Regions from separate parts of the Ensifer sp. ENS06 genome, predicted to be linked through region 2. Evidence: riboswitches for the same ligand, from Rfam matches in the RefSeq annotation. Region 2 holds a riboswitch; the other holds the start of a gene.
What was found. Region 2 has a riboswitch for S-adenosylmethionine ahead of metA (homoserine O-succinyltransferase). Riboswitches for the same ligand answer to the same signal wherever they lie in the genome.

Region 1 (7,136 bases), on a different contig from region 2:
GCTGACCTCGTCGACTTGCCCGTTCTCATCGGTAATGTGCCAGTAGCGCGTCATCAACCGCACCGACGCGTCCGAGTGGTTTGAGATGACGATGCGATAGCCCCAGACATAGCGGCCGTCATCGGGATCCGACTGCTCTTCGAGATAGTACGGCTCCACCGTAACTTCTATGTCGCGGGTCAAAGCGCGATACATGGGCATCACCTTGCTTCAGGTCTTTCAGGGTATTCTACAGCAAGATGGTTTCGTCAAGAATAACGGCAAGATTGTGCGATCCCATGATGGGACGGATGGCCGTGCTGACGCGATCGAGCGGGTGAAACGTGCCTGGCGCCTTGGCGCCCCGCCGCCGGAAACCATCTCGTGACGGCCGGCAAGGGGCGTCGGCCGCCGTTGATCACGGCGGCCGTGTCTTCGTAAAAATCAGGCCTTCACGGCCTTCAGCGCGCGGGCGAAATCTTCCACCACATCGTCGCTGTCCTCGATGCCGGCCGAGAAGCGCACGGTTCCGGCGGAAATGCCGAGCTCTTCGCGGGCCTCGTCGGTCAGGTTCTTGTGCGTGGTCGTTCCCGGATGGGTGATCAGGCTCTTGCTGTCGCCGAGGTTGTTGGAGATGCGCACGATCTCCAGCGCGTTCTGCAGCGCGAAGGCAGCGTCCTTGCCGCCCTTCAGTTCGAAGGCGACGAGCGTCGATCCGCCGGTCATCTGCTTGGCGATGATGTCGGCCTGCGGATGATCCTTGCGGCCAGGATAGATGACCTTGGCGACCTGCGGCTGTTCTGCCAGGAAGTCGGCCACGCGGCGGGCCGTTTCCGTCTGCTGACGCACGCGCAACGGCAGCGTCTCTATGCCCTTCAGCAGCGTCCAGGCGTTGAACGGCGACATCGCCGGGCCGGTATGGCGGAAGTAGTCGTGCAGGTGCTCGTTGATCCATTCCTTGTCGGAAAGCACGACACCGCCGAGGCAACGGCCCTGGCCGTCGATATGCTTGGTGGCAGAATAGACGACGATATGGGCGCCGAGTTCCAGCGGCTTCTGGAAGAGCGGCGTCGCAAAGACGTTGTCGACGACGACCTTGGCGCCGATCTGGTTGGCGAGCTTGGCAACACCGGCAATGTCGATGACTTCGAGCGTCGGGTTGGTCGGGCTTTCGAGGAAGAAGACCTTGGTGTTCTTCTGGATCGCCTTTTCCCAGTTGGCGAGGTCGCGTCCGTCGACCAGCGTGCACTGGATGCCGTATTTCGGCGCCAGCGTCTCGACCACCCAGCGGCAGGAGCCGAAGAGGGCGCGGGCGGCGACGATGTGGTCGCCGGCCTTCAGCTGGCAGAGAATGGCGGCGGTGACGGCAGCCATGCCCGATGCCGTGGCGCGCGCATCCTCGGCGCCTTCCAGCATGCACATGCGCTTTTCAAACATGTCGTTGGTCGGGCTACCGTAGCGGGCGTAGATGAAGCCTTCGGTCTCGCCCTTGAAACGAGCTTCCGCAGCTTCCGACGTCTCGTAGACAAAGCCCTGGGTAAGGAAGATCGCCTCGGAGGTCTCTCCGTGCTGGGAACGGGTGGTCCCGCCATGGACCAGTTGCGTTGCGGGGCGCCAGTTTTTGCTCATGTGACGGTCACTTTCAAAAACAAAAAAACCGGCCGCGTGAAGGGCCGGTTTGACACCCGGCCTTTTTAGCTACTTGTTTAACGTGGCTGCAAGCCGACCGGCCAAATCACCACGGGATAAAGCTTCAATACTGCCAGGGTACGCTTGCGTCAATTCCCGGAGTTTGGTTTTGTCTCGCAACTGAAAAGAGGACTGCAATGGGCCGCGACACTGGGATTTTGGCCGATCGCGCGATCGCCGCGCTGTTAGAATCGGGACGCCTCAAAAGCGAGAAGCCGCTGGATGACGATCAGATCCAGCCGGCAAGCCTCGACCTGCGCCTAGGCTCGAAGGCTTTCCGCGTCCGCGCAAGCTTCATGCCGGGTCCGTCTCACCTCGTTGCCGACAAGCTCGACCGGCTGAAGCTGCACGTCGTCGATCTGACCGATGGCGCGGTGCTGGAAACGGGCTGCGTCTACATCGTGCCGCTGATGGAAAGCCTGGAACTGCCTGAGGGCATGTCGGCCTCGGCCAACCCGAAAAGCTCGACCGGTCGCCTCGACATCTTCACCCGCGTCATCACCGATCGCGCCCAGGAATTCGACAAGATCCCGGCCGGCTACAGCGGTCCGCTCTATCTCGAAATCAGCCCGCGCACCTTCCCGATCGTTGTGCGCCGAGGCTCGCGCCTGTCGCAGATCCGCTTCCGCATGGGCCAGTCTATCCTGTCGGAGCAGGAACTGCAGGCGCTGCACGAGAGCGACGTGCTGGTGGCGAGCGACAAGCCGAACGTCAGCGGCGGCGGCATCGCGCTGTCGATCGATCTGAAGGGCACCGGGCCCGAAGGCCTGATCGGCTATCGCGGCAAGCATCACACCGCCGTCATCGACGTCGACAAGAAAGCGCAGCATGCGATCTTCGATTTCTGGGAGCCACTTTACAGCCGCGGCCGCGATGAACTGATCCTCGATCCGGATGAGTTCTACATTCTCGTCTCGCGCGAGGCGGTGCATGTTCCGCCGCTTTATGCGGCCGAGATGACGCCGTTTGATCCGCTGGTCGGCGAGTTTCGCGTGCATTATGCCGGCTTCTTCGATCCGGGCTTCGGCCATGCCTCGGCCGGCGGCACGGGCAGCCGTGCCGTGCTGGAAGTGCGCAGCCACGAGGTGCCGTTCATCCTCGAACACGGCCAGATCGTCGGCCGCCTGATCTACGAACACATGCTGGAACGGCCGGATGGTCTCTATGGCCTCGGCGTCGGCTCCAACTACCAGGCGCAGGGCCTGAAGCTCTCGAAGCATTTCCGCGCCGAGTAGGGGATTTCGAAGCGCCCCTTACGCGATCCCGCGCAAGGGTGCTTGACAGATCGCCCCGGTTCGGGAAGTTTCGCAGGCGCCGCGGGTGTAGTTCAGCGGTAGAACGCCAGCTTCCCAAGCTGGATGTCGTCGGTTCGATCCCGATCACCCGCTCCATTCTTTCTCGTCCCGTTCCTTGTGTAACCGCGTTCTCGTGGCGACCTATGGTCAGCTGCGCTGCGGCCGGTTACTTTACCGCTCGATGAATCACCGCGGTTCCAAGGGCCGCCCCTGCCACATGAGACGTGCCGGCCGCTGCCCATGAAAGTTCTTCCCCTTTTCGCCCTTTGCGCATCCTTGATCGCGACGCCGCTTGCGGCCGAGGCCAAGGATCTGCCGCTGCTGTTCGACGCGCGCGAACGCATCGCCAAGCCCGATCTCACGGGCCTGGCGCGCCTGCGTTTCTTGACGACGGTGGATTTTCCGCCGTTCAACTTCATCGACCAGTCCGGCAAGCTTTCGGGATTTCATGTCGATCTCGTGCGCGAGATCTGCCGCGAGCTCGACATCGAGGCCAAATGCCAGATCCAGGCCGTGACCTATGCGGAGCTGCTGCCGGCACTGGAAGAGGGGCAGGGCGAGGCGGTGGCCGCCGGTATCGCCGTCGGTCCGGAACTGCGCCAACGCTTCGGCTTTTCCCGCGCCTTCATGCGGCTTCCGGCGCGCTTCGCCGTCAACACCAAGGCGGCGGGAGCAGTCTCGGCACCGAGCGATCTCAAGGGGAAGCCGGTCGGTGTCGTCGCCGGAACCACGCATGAGGCGATGTTCAAGGCGTTTTTCCCGAAGATCGAGGCCAAGGTCTATCCCGACCGCGAGGCCATGCTGACGGCTCTGCAGAAGGGCGATGTGCCGGCGGTGTTTTCCGACGGCATGCAGCTGTCCTTCTGGATCTCGGGTAGCGCTGCTGGCGGCTGCTGCACGCTTGTCGATGGCGCCTACTTCTCGCAGCGCTTCCTCGGTGAAGGCCTGACGATCATGAACCGCAAGTCCGAGGCTGCCCTGACCCAGGCGATCGATCACGCGCTGCTGGCGCTGTCGCGCAGTGGCCGCTTGGAGGAAATCTACCTGCGCTACTTCCCAAACGGAATCTACTAGGCGCCAGGACTTCTCGGCGTGATCACCGGCCGGCCTATCGGCGGAAGCGGGCGAGCGCGCCGCGCTCGATAGCGGCGCAAGTCAGCTTGTCGAGGCCAAGCCGATCGCGCAGCAACTGCAGCAGGCGGATTTCTTCGTTGCGGATGCGCTGGTCGGCGGCCGCGATCTCGACGGCGAGCGCATAGGCCGTCTCGTGGAACTTCTCCGGCAGCGCTTCGCGCACGATCTCGAGCATGATGTCGAGCCCTTCGGGCGCCGCCAGCTGTGCCGAGCATTCATGGCCGATATGGACGAGGCTGTCCTCGTCGAAGCCGTCGAACACGGGCAGGAATTGAACCAGCCGGCCGATGCGGGCAAACTCGTCGTCGCTCATCTCGCGGTCGACCGCCGACATCATCACCATGACATAGATGAGAGCTTCGTGGTGGCTGAGGCTTGGTTGCATGGGCTTTCCGGCGGTAGAGCGATTCCAGGATGGGACGGTTCCTGATCCGGAATTGCGTCGTTTGAAAGAGTTGAGCCATCTGCCGCTTTCGGCAGACGGTCGAGAGCTGGGAATTGTCGCGGCTATTTACAAGTCCGGCTGCGAGGCGTCCACTCCGATGCCGAGGGTCGGATCGTCGAATGTCATCGGCGTGTGGTTGAGGTCGCGCGGATCGTCACCGTAAAAACCGAGCTTCGCCTGGCGTGCTGCGTCGGCGCGTTTTTCGAGGGTCGAGCCGGGAACCGGCGTTGCCCAGCCATTGTCGACGAGCCAGGTGGCAAGATCCTGTCCGCCAAGCGTGCAGGAGGCGGTGGCCGAAGGGCCGGAATCTCCTTCGGGCAGATCGCAGCTGACCGCACGTGCGCGCAGGAAGTTTCGGAAGGCGGTTCGCGCGACGATGCCGCAGGGCCAGCTCTTGCCGGCGCTTTCGCAGGTCCGCTCCGCCTGCTCCGGCTCGATGCCGTCGATCTGCAGCGTCAGCTTGTCGAACTGGATCACACCGGCGGCGACCGCGACCGGGCGATAGAGTACGGTCGGCCCGGCGGCCTTCGCTTCCTTCTTCGGTTCCGACAACGGCGCGCGCGGTTCCACCCGTTCGAGCGGCGCACTGGTGACCGTATCGGGCAGGCCGAACTGCTGTGGCTCGATGGCGCGCGCCGCATTTTCCGTCTTGGGGGCGCCCTGCGGTTGTTCGCCGGTCGTCGCCGCGCCGCCGGAGGACGCGCCGGGGTCGAGCGGGACCTCGTCGTCGGCCTGATCCGGCGTCGCCTCGAAATCTGTCATGTCGGGCGTTTCGAGAACGAGTTCCGGTGTGGCGGCGGTCTCACGGTCGCGGATGGCAACAGCGCCCGCATAGAGGATGCCGGTGAAAAGGGCGATTGCGGCGATGCCGCCGGCAAGGGTGTAGAAATGCTGCCGCATCAGGAAGGACGTCCTATTGGCTGGCCCAGATAATTCGGGCGATCCATTCGATCTGGCTGGTCTCGAAGCTCCGGTTCGGATGCTCGGGATTGAGCGATAGAAGTTCGATCACACGCGGCGTCTGGCGCGTGAGCACCTTTGCCATGACCTCGCCCTCCTGCGTCTTCACCACAACCCGATCGCCACGCCGGATCGGCGCGCCGGGGTCGACGATCAGGATGTCGCCGTCGCGGTAGAGCGGCAGCATGCTGTCTCCCTGGACCCCGAGCGCATAGGTGCCGCTGCGCTTTTCCGCATCCGTCGGAAAGTCGATGACGTCCCAGCCCTGACCGGCGGGAAAGCCGCCATCGTCGAAGTAGCCGCCGGCACCCGCCTGGGCAAAGCCGATCAGCGGGATCGTGGCAGCGGCCACCGGCTCGGAAGGCGCTGGGACCCCCTCCGGCTGCAGTAGGCTGGTGAACTGGTCCATGGTGGCGCCCGTCGCCCCCAGCACCTTGGCGATCGATTCTGTCGAGGGCCAGCGCTCGCGCCCGTCGGCGGAGCGACGTTTGGATTTGTTGAAGGAGGTCGGGTCGAGGCCGGCACGGCGCGCGAGGCCGGACGGCGAGAGCTGGTGGCGCTCGGCCAGGGTGTCGATAGCGTGCCAGATCGTGCCGTGAGACAACATGACGAGAGATCCAGGCCGGGCAGGCGGCCACTTGCTGCTTTGGTTCCCGGCCACACTACCGAAACGCTGCAGGGCGGTAAAGAATCGGGAGGAAAATAGTCCTCTTTCCGTCATTTGATTTGCGGGACGCGGCCCCTATAGTTCCGGTGATGGGCAGGACAGGCTTTCGGTGGAGGGCGTTTTGTTGATGCGCATGAAAGCGGAACGCCTGCTGATCGTCGCCATGCTTGCCGCGGTCGCCGGGCTTGCGCTCGAAGATCGCCTGCTTGAGATGGGGCGCCTCGCAACGCTTCTCGGTGCCGCCGGTCTGGTGGTTGCGATCGTGCTTGCATCGCTGCGGGTGTCGCATCACGCCGAGGTTCTGGCATCCAAGGTCGGCGATCCCTATGGCACGATGATCCTCACGCTCTCGGCGGCGCTCGTCGAAGTCGTCGTTCTGGCGATCATGATGACCAGCGAGACCTCGCCGACGCTGGTGCGCGACACGATCTATGCGGCCGTCATGCTCGACATCAACGGCATCCTGGGCCTCGCAGCCCTTCTCGGAGGTCTGAAGCACGGCGAACAGCCCTATAATGACGATTCCGCCCGCACCTACAGCGTGATGATCCTGACGGCGATGGGGATTTCTATGATCGTGCCGGAATTCGTGCCGGCGGCGAAATGGCATCTCTACTCGGCCTTCACCATCGGCGCGATGATCACGCTCTACGCCCTGTTCCTGCGCATGCAGGTGGGCGTGCACAGCTACTTCTTCAGCTACAGCTATCCGAAGGCGAAGGGCGAGGGGAGCGCGAGAGAGGGCGGCCCCGACCAGCCGGTGTTGCCGTCGATCGTGATCCTGATCCTCGGCATCGTGCTGATCGGTGTGCTGGCGGAAGTGATGTCGTCGCTGCTGACATCGGGCTTGAAAGGGAGCGGTGCACCGCCGGCTGTCACGGCCATCGTCGTCGCGGCGATTTCCGCCTCTCCGGAGATCATGACCGCCATGCGCGCCGCTCTCGCAAATCGCATGCAGGCGGTCGTC
Region 2 (7,136 bases):
CGGTGATGGCGAGCGTGATGCTGTCGGGCGTCTGCTTTACGATCGTCCAGTTGCGCTTGCCGATATTGTCGCTGCCGCCGTGCAGGTGCGTGACGCCCTTCTCGTTCAGTTCGAGCTGGTAGGCCTCGCCATCGAGCGTGAAGCGGCCGTTGCCGATGCGATTGGCGCACCGTCCAGGCGTGGCGCCGAGATAGGGCGAGTGGGCGAGGTAGCTTTCGAGATCGGTGAAACCGAGCACAAGCGGCGGCTCATGGCCTTCCAGGCGCAGGTCCTGGATCACCGAGCCCCAGGTCAAGACATGGGCGGTGAGGCCGCCACCGGAGAGCACCACACGATGGACCGGCTCGCCGGATGGCAGGTGGCCGAAGATTTCCGTGTTCTGATGCATATTCACCGCTGGCTCCCACTACAGCGCTGCGCGTCTCCCCAGACGCACAAGGTCGCCGTACACTTTTGAATTGCTGCATGTTTTGTCCTTGGCTCGGTTGGGATCCAGGGAAACATGCAACGGTGCGATCACAGCAACCTGCGTCATTTCCAAGGGCACGGCAACCGGAAAATCATACTAAATGCGGCCTGGCGCCGTCTCCGGCCTGAGAGCAAAAACATCCAGCTATTCAAGGTGCTACAGCGACCTCTCGGCAGTCATGTCAGCGCGACAGCTGCTTGGTGGCCTCCTGCAGGCCGGCGAGCGTCAAGGGGAACATGCGTCCCTCGAACAGGCTCTTCACCATCGTGATCGACTGGGTATAGCCCCAGTGCTGCTCGGGCACGGGATTGAGCCAGATGGAGCGCGGAAAATGTGCCGTCAGACGAGAGAGCCAGAGGGCGCCCGCCTCGTCGTTCCAGTGCTCGACCGAGCCACCGGGGTGGCTGACTTCATAGGGGCTCATCGAAGCGTCGCCGACGAAGATGGCGCGATAGTCGCCGCCGTAGGTGCGCAGCACTTCCGTCGTACGGGTAATGTCGACACGGCGGCGGCGATTGTCCTTCCACAGGCCCTCGTAGACGCAATTGTGGAAGTAGAAATGCTCCATATGGCGGAACTCGCTGCGAGCCGCTGAAAACAACTCCTCGACGATGCGGATATGATCGTCCATCGATCCGCCGATATCGAAGAACATCAGAAGCTTCACCGCATTGCGGCGCTCCGGCCTCGTCACCACGTCGAGATAGCCGTGTTCGGCGGTGGCGCGGATCGTGCCGGAGAGGTCGAGTTCGTCGGCGGCACCCTGGCGCACCCAGCGCCGGAGCCGCTTCAGGGCCACTTTGATGTTGCGCGTGCCGAGCTCGATCGTGTCGTCATAATCCTTGAACTCGCGCCGGTCCCAAACCTTGACGGCGCGGCGGTGGCGCGACTGGTCCTGGCCGATCCGCACACCCTCGGGATTGTAGCCATAGGCGCCGAAAGGCGAGGTGCCGGCGGTACCGATCCATTTTGAGCCACCCTGATGGCGGCCCTTTTGCTCCTGCAGCCGCTGGCGCAAGGTCTCCATCAGTTTGTCGAAGCCGCCGAGTGCCTCGATCAGGCGTTTTTCTTCCTCGCTCAGATGCTTCTCTGCGAGCTTGCGCAGCCAGTCCTCGGGGATGGTGGCCTCTTCACTCGCTTCCAGAGGATTGACCGCTTCGAGACCGGAAAAGCAGTGCTGGAACACCCGGTCGAAGCGGTCGATATGGCGCTCGTCCTTCACCAGTGCTGCGCGCGCCAGGTAGTAGAAGGCTTCGACGTCGAAGGTGGCGATGCCCGCCTCCATCCCCTCGATCAAGGACAGGAATTCCCGGAGCGTGACCGGGACCTTCGCTGCCTTGAGTTCGAGGAAGAAGGGAATGAACATCTGACCTCAGCTTTTCCCGGTGCCGATCTCCGCGAGATCGTAGGGCGTCGTCTGGTACATCTCGTTGATCCAGTTACCGAAGAAGAGATGTGCATGGCTGCGCCAGCGGTTCTGCGGCGGCAGGGTCGAATCGTTGTGCGGGAAATAGTCGTGCGGCATCTTGATCGGCACGCCCGCATCCACGTCGCGGAAGTATTCGTCCGACAGCGAGGTCGAATCATACTCCACGTGGTTGAACATGTAGAGCCGGTTGCCCTTTTTCTCGTGCACGAGGCAGACGCCCATCTCCTTCGATTCCATCAGAATTTCGAGGCTCGGAACCTTGTCGATGTCGGCGCGTCGCACTTCGGTCCAGCGCGAAACGGGGACGGCGAAATCGTCGGAGAAGCCGTTGAGGTAGACGGAGGAGCGGTTGAGGTTCTGGTGACGATAGACGCCGAAGGCTTTTTCCTTCAGCGGATACTTCGGCACGTTGTGGAAGTGATAGATCGCCGCCATCGCGCCCCAGCAGACGTTGAGCGTCGAATGCACGTTGGTCTCGGTCCAGTCGAGGATGCGCTTCAGCTCGTCCCAATAGGTGACGTCTTCGTATTCGAGCGTCTCGACCGGGGCGCCGGTGATGATGAAACCGTCGAACTTGCGGCCCTGCACTTCTTCCCAGGTCTCGTAGAAGGAGAGCAGGTGATCTTCCGAGGTGTTCTTGGCGCGGTGAGCGCCGATGCGCACCAGCGACAGTTCCACCTGCAGCGGCGAAGCGCCGATCAGGCGCGCCATCTGGATCTCTGTCTTGATCTTGTTCGGCATGAGGTTCAGGAGCCCGATCTGGAGCGGGCGGATATCCTGACGGATCGCCACGGTCTCGGTCATCACCCGCACGCCCTCATGCGCGAGGGTTTCGAAGGCGGGCAGCGTATCGGGAATCTTGATGGGCATGGGCTTCCACTCGATCAATACAAAAAAACCGGCGGCGATTGATCGCGACCGGTCCTCGGAAATCCAACTTTCCTCGGCCCTTTAGCGACTTGTTTAACGTGGCTGCAAGCCGGCCGGCCAAATCACCACGGAGAATTTGATAGCGCGAGTGGGCCGCGGGGGTCAAGAAAAACGATTCGCGTAGGGGGCGGCTGCCCCTCATCCCGCTGCCGCGACCTTCTCCCCGCTGGCGGGGAGAAGCGGCCTTGCCGCACCCGATCGTTCCACGAGCTAAGCTCAGTGGCCGTTCGGCCCATCTTGGTAGCCGGGTTCGCTGTCGGCACGTCTCGGCTTGGGGGCAGCCGTCGTCCTCGTCCCCTCTCCCCGCCTGCGGGGAGAGGGTCAGGGAGAGGGGCTGGTCTGCAGCAGGCTTAGAGCATCCCGCATGCCATAACCCAGCCGGCGGTCAGCCTGATCGATACCGAGCCAGAAGAAACGAAAGCGGATCGGGTCACCGCCGCCAAAGGGCGTCATTTCCTGATGTATCCAGGTCTGCCGTTGCTCGCCGGCAAGGGCGATGTGGAAGTAGTGCCGCCGATGACAGATCGTCCTGCCGTCCTTCGGGTAGTGGTAGTCCTGCGTGACGAGATGGGTGAGTGCTTCCGGCGGCGTCAGCCCGGTTTCCTCGATGAATTCCCGCTGAGCCGATGTCTCCGGGCTTTCGCCTGGTTCCATCGTACCGCCGGGCACCTGCAGCTCGATGTCTGGGAAATCCGGCTCGTCGAAGACCAGCAGGCGGTCCTGCCAGGTGTCGTAGATCAGGACCTTGTGCGCGTCCGGCCTCATCCGTCGCGGCGGGCCATGAAGGCGAGGCGCTCGAAGAGGTGTACGTCTTGTTCGTTCTTCAGGAGCGCACCATGCAGCTTCGGCAGCATGGTCTTGGCATCGGCCCTGAGGTCGGCCGGATCGACCTCGTCGGCGACGAGCAGGCGGATCCAGTCGAGCGCCTCTGACGTGGAGGGCTTCTTCTTCAGGCCCGGCACCTGGCGGATGTCGTAGAAGGCGGCGAGCGCCGCCGAAAGCAGCGTCTTGCGGATGCCGGGATAATGCACCTCGACGATGCGGGCGAGCGTGTCTGCATCGGGGAAGCGGATATAGTGGAAGAAGCAGCGGCGCAGAAACGCGTCCGGCAGCTCCTTCTCGTTGTTGGAGGTGATGATGACGATCGGCCGGTGACGCGCGCCGATCATCTCGCCGGTCTCGTAGACATGGAATTCCATGCGGTCGAGCTCCTGCAACAGGTCGTTCGGAAACTCGATGTCGGCCTTGTCTATCTCGTCGATCAGAAGCACCACGCGGCGATCGGCCTCGAAGGCCTGCCAGAGCTTGCCCTTGCGGATATAGTTCCGGACCTCGTTGACACGCTCGTCGCCGAGCTGGCTGTCGCGCAGCCGCGACACGGCGTCATATTCATAGAGGCCTTGCTGTGCCTTGGTCGTCGACTTGACGCTCCATTCGATGAGTTCGAGGCCAAGGGCGGCGGCGATCTGGCGGGCAAGCTCGGTCTTGCCGGTGCCGGGCTCGCCCTTGACCAGCAGTGGGCGCTCCAGCCGGATCGCGGCGTTGACGGCGATCATCAGGTCCTTGTCGGCGATATAGTCGGCGGTGCCTTGAAATTGCATGGGCGTCTTCCGGTTCAGCGTAAGTCAGGCGAAGTCATGCCCTATGGACTATCGCATAATGGCTTAAATCGGAATCGTTTTGAGGGTGGGCGCGATCAAGGGGTCAGCCGCGAAGCGCGGTGACCTCGATCTCGATTAGCATTTCCGGGCGGATCAGGTCGCAGACGATCATCGTTGCGGCCGGGCGGATCTCGCCGAAGACTTCGCCGAAGATCGGGAACACCCGGTCGGCGAAGCTGGCATCAGTGACGTAATAGTGGTTGCGCACCACGTCCTTCATCGAGAAGCCCGCTTCCTTCAGCGCGCCCTCGATCGTCTTCAGGCAATTGCGCGCCTGCTCTTCCACCGTCTCGGGCATGGTCATGGTGGCGTAGTCATAGCCGGTCGTGCCGGAGACGAAGCACCAGTCACCCATCGCGACGGCACGCGAATAGCCTGCCGTCTTTTCGAAGGGCGAGCCCGAGGAGATGAGCTTGCGCGCCATATCTTCGTTTTAAGCCCAGGGGCGCGCGGCGCCGACCGTCTTTTCGAAGCTGTCGATGGCGGTTGCCTTTTCCAGCGTCAGGCCGATGTCGTCGAGGCCGTTCAGCAGGCAGTGACGCTTGAAGGCGTCGACCTCGAACTTGACCGAACCGCCGTCCGGACCGGTGATTTCCTGGGATTCCAGATCGACCGAGAGGATGGCGTTGGAGCCGCGCGAGGCGTCGTCCATCAGCTTGTCGAGGTCAGCCTGGCTGACGACGATCGGCAGGATGCCGTTCTTGAAACAGTTGTTGTAGAAGATGTCGGCAAAGGACGTGGAGATCACGCAGCGGATGCCGAAGTCGAGCAGCGCCCACGGAGCATGCTCGCGCGAGGAGCCGCAGCCGAAGTTATCGCCGGCAACGAGAATGCTGGCGTTCTGGTAGGCCGGCTTGTTGAGCACGAAGTCCGGGTTGACCGAGCCGTCTTCATTGTAGCGGGCTTCGGCGAAGAGGCCCTTGCCAAGGCCGGTGCGCTTGATCGTCTTCAGGTAGTCCTTCGGAATGATCATGTCCGTGTCGATGTTGACGACGGGGAGGGGGGCGGCGACACCGGTGAGCTTGACGAATTTTTCCATAACTTCAGGCCTTCGATTTCAGAAGAATGTTGCGCTAGCGTTTAGATGAGTTTTGCGCCGAAATGAAGGAAAATCTGTTCAAATACGCTTCGCCGGGCGGGTGAAAATGCCCGCCCGGCGAGAGCTTCGTCCGGATCTCGATTGTCTGCAGGGACTTAGCTTGCCTTCACCGGGCTGTTCATGGCCCAGAGAACGCCGAAGGGATCGCGGAGCTGGCCGTAGCGGTCGCCCCAGAACATCACCTCGATCGGCATCACGACCTCGGTGCCGGCGGCAACCGCACGGTCCCACCAGGCATCGATGTCGTCGACGGTGAGCGTCAGGGTGAAGGCCTGCGGCTTTTCCAGCGGATGGCCGTATTCCGGATAGGCATCGGCGAGCATCAGCGAGCTGCCGTTGACATAGAGGTGGATGTGCATCGTGCGGCCCTGCTCGTCGAGCGGGTGCCGGCCCACTTCCTTGGCCCCGAAGGCGCTCTGGTAGAATTCGGACGCCTTGGCGGCGCCATCGACCTGAAGATAGGGCAGAAGGCCGTTGAGGACCGGTGCCGGCTGCTGCGTCTGGGTATCCATATCGTTCTCCATCCTGTTCGAAGAGCCAGGACCGTGCTGGCCTGCCTCAAGGACGGACATGGAATCTCCGATCCGACATGGGGTCGAAAAAAAATCGCAGCCGGCTGCATGACGGTTTTTGAAGTCCGCCAACAGGGTTCGAGCCGATCACGGATCGGCCCGATTGCAATGATCGCCGGGGATCGATTCCGACGCCCGGGGATCGATTTCGACACCCAGGGATCAGAGGTCGATGATCGTGCCGCGGCCGTCGTTCCAGATGCGCATCTCGCGCTGGCCCTGGGCCGCACCTGCGGCAGCCGGGCGCGCGGTGGCGCGGGCAGGCCTGAAATTCAGCCGGGTGGCAATGGCGCTGCCGACCACGACGACGGCGGCGATGCCGGCCAGTGCCAGCGCCAGCGAGGCGGTAAGCACAAAGGCCGCGAACGTGATGGTCAGGGCTGCGGCCGTAAAGAGAACAGAGCGAATGCTTTGCATAATCGTCACCTTTCTGATGGCGATGTGGGGGCGCGCCTTCGGACTTGCAAGAGGTGGGCTCTCGAAAGGGGTGCGGCGGTTCGCCTCGTCTTGCGGAACGCGGCAAAGGCGGGCACAACTGAAGCATGAACAAATCGAGCGAACATCACCCTGTACGCCTGCGCCGCTCGGTGCTTTGCGTGCCGGCCGACAATGCCCGCGCGCTTGCCAAGGTCGCGGAACTCGCGACGGATGCCGCGATCTTCGATCTCGAGGATGCGGTAGCGCCCGAGCGCAAGGTGGAAGCGCGTGCGGCGCTGGTGCAGTATCTGACGGAAAGCCGGCCGGATTGCGAGATTGTCATTCGCATCAATGCGATCGGCTCCGACTATGGTCAGGGCGATCTTGCTGCGGCGCTTGCGGCCAATCCCGACGCCATCCTGTTGCCGAAGGTCGAAAGCCCGGCGGATATCCAGGCGGCGGCCGACTGGCTCGACGAGAACGATGCGCCGGAGACGCTGCGCCTCTGGGCAATGATCGAGACGCCACGCGGGGTGATCAACGCGCCGGCAATCGCCGA

Region 1: it holds a riboswitch for S-adenosylmethionine, as region 2 does, so the genes downstream of both, IB279_RS02375 (O-succinylhomoserine sulfhydrylase) here and metA (homoserine O-succinyltransferase) in region 2, are expected to answer to the same signal.

The regions. Positions count from the first base shown of each region.
Region 1 is NZ_JACVBC010000001.1:475,489-482,624, forward strand. Features, by position in the region: gene apaG (Co2+/Mg2+ efflux protein ApaG) at 1-195, opposite strand, end outside; gene IB279_RS02370 (hypothetical protein) at 194-367, shown strand; gene IB279_RS02375 (O-succinylhomoserine sulfhydrylase) at 424-1,608, opposite strand; SAM riboswitch at 1,653-1,731, opposite strand; gene IB279_RS02380 (2'-deoxycytidine 5'-triphosphate deaminase) at 1,806-2,903, shown strand; tRNA gene IB279_RS02385 (tRNA-Gly) at 2,985-3,059, shown strand; gene IB279_RS02390 (transporter substrate-binding domain-containing protein) at 3,204-4,037, shown strand; gene IB279_RS02395 (tellurite resistance TerB family protein) at 4,072-4,482, opposite strand; gene IB279_RS02400 (thermonuclease family protein) at 4,609-5,442, opposite strand; gene IB279_RS02405 (helix-turn-helix transcriptional regulator) at 5,456-6,109, opposite strand; gene IB279_RS02410 (calcium:proton antiporter) at 6,297-7,136, shown strand, end outside.
Region 2 is NZ_JACVBC010000008.1:263,507-270,642, forward strand. Features, by position in the region: gene IB279_RS25330 (aldose epimerase family protein) at 1-388, opposite strand, end outside; gene IB279_RS25335 (VWA domain-containing protein) at 651-1,835, opposite strand; gene metA (homoserine O-succinyltransferase) at 1,842-2,768, opposite strand; SAM riboswitch at 2,830-2,907, opposite strand; gene IB279_RS25345 (NUDIX domain-containing protein) at 3,150-3,593, opposite strand; gene IB279_RS25350 (MoxR family ATPase) at 3,590-4,429, opposite strand; gene IB279_RS25355 (RidA family protein) at 4,533-4,913, opposite strand; gene leuD (3-isopropylmalate dehydratase small subunit) at 4,923-5,528, opposite strand; gene IB279_RS25365 (glyoxalase/bleomycin resistance/extradiol dioxygenase family protein) at 5,684-6,100, opposite strand; gene IB279_RS25370 (hypothetical protein) at 6,323-6,577, opposite strand; gene IB279_RS25375 (CoA ester lyase) at 6,703-7,136, shown strand, end outside.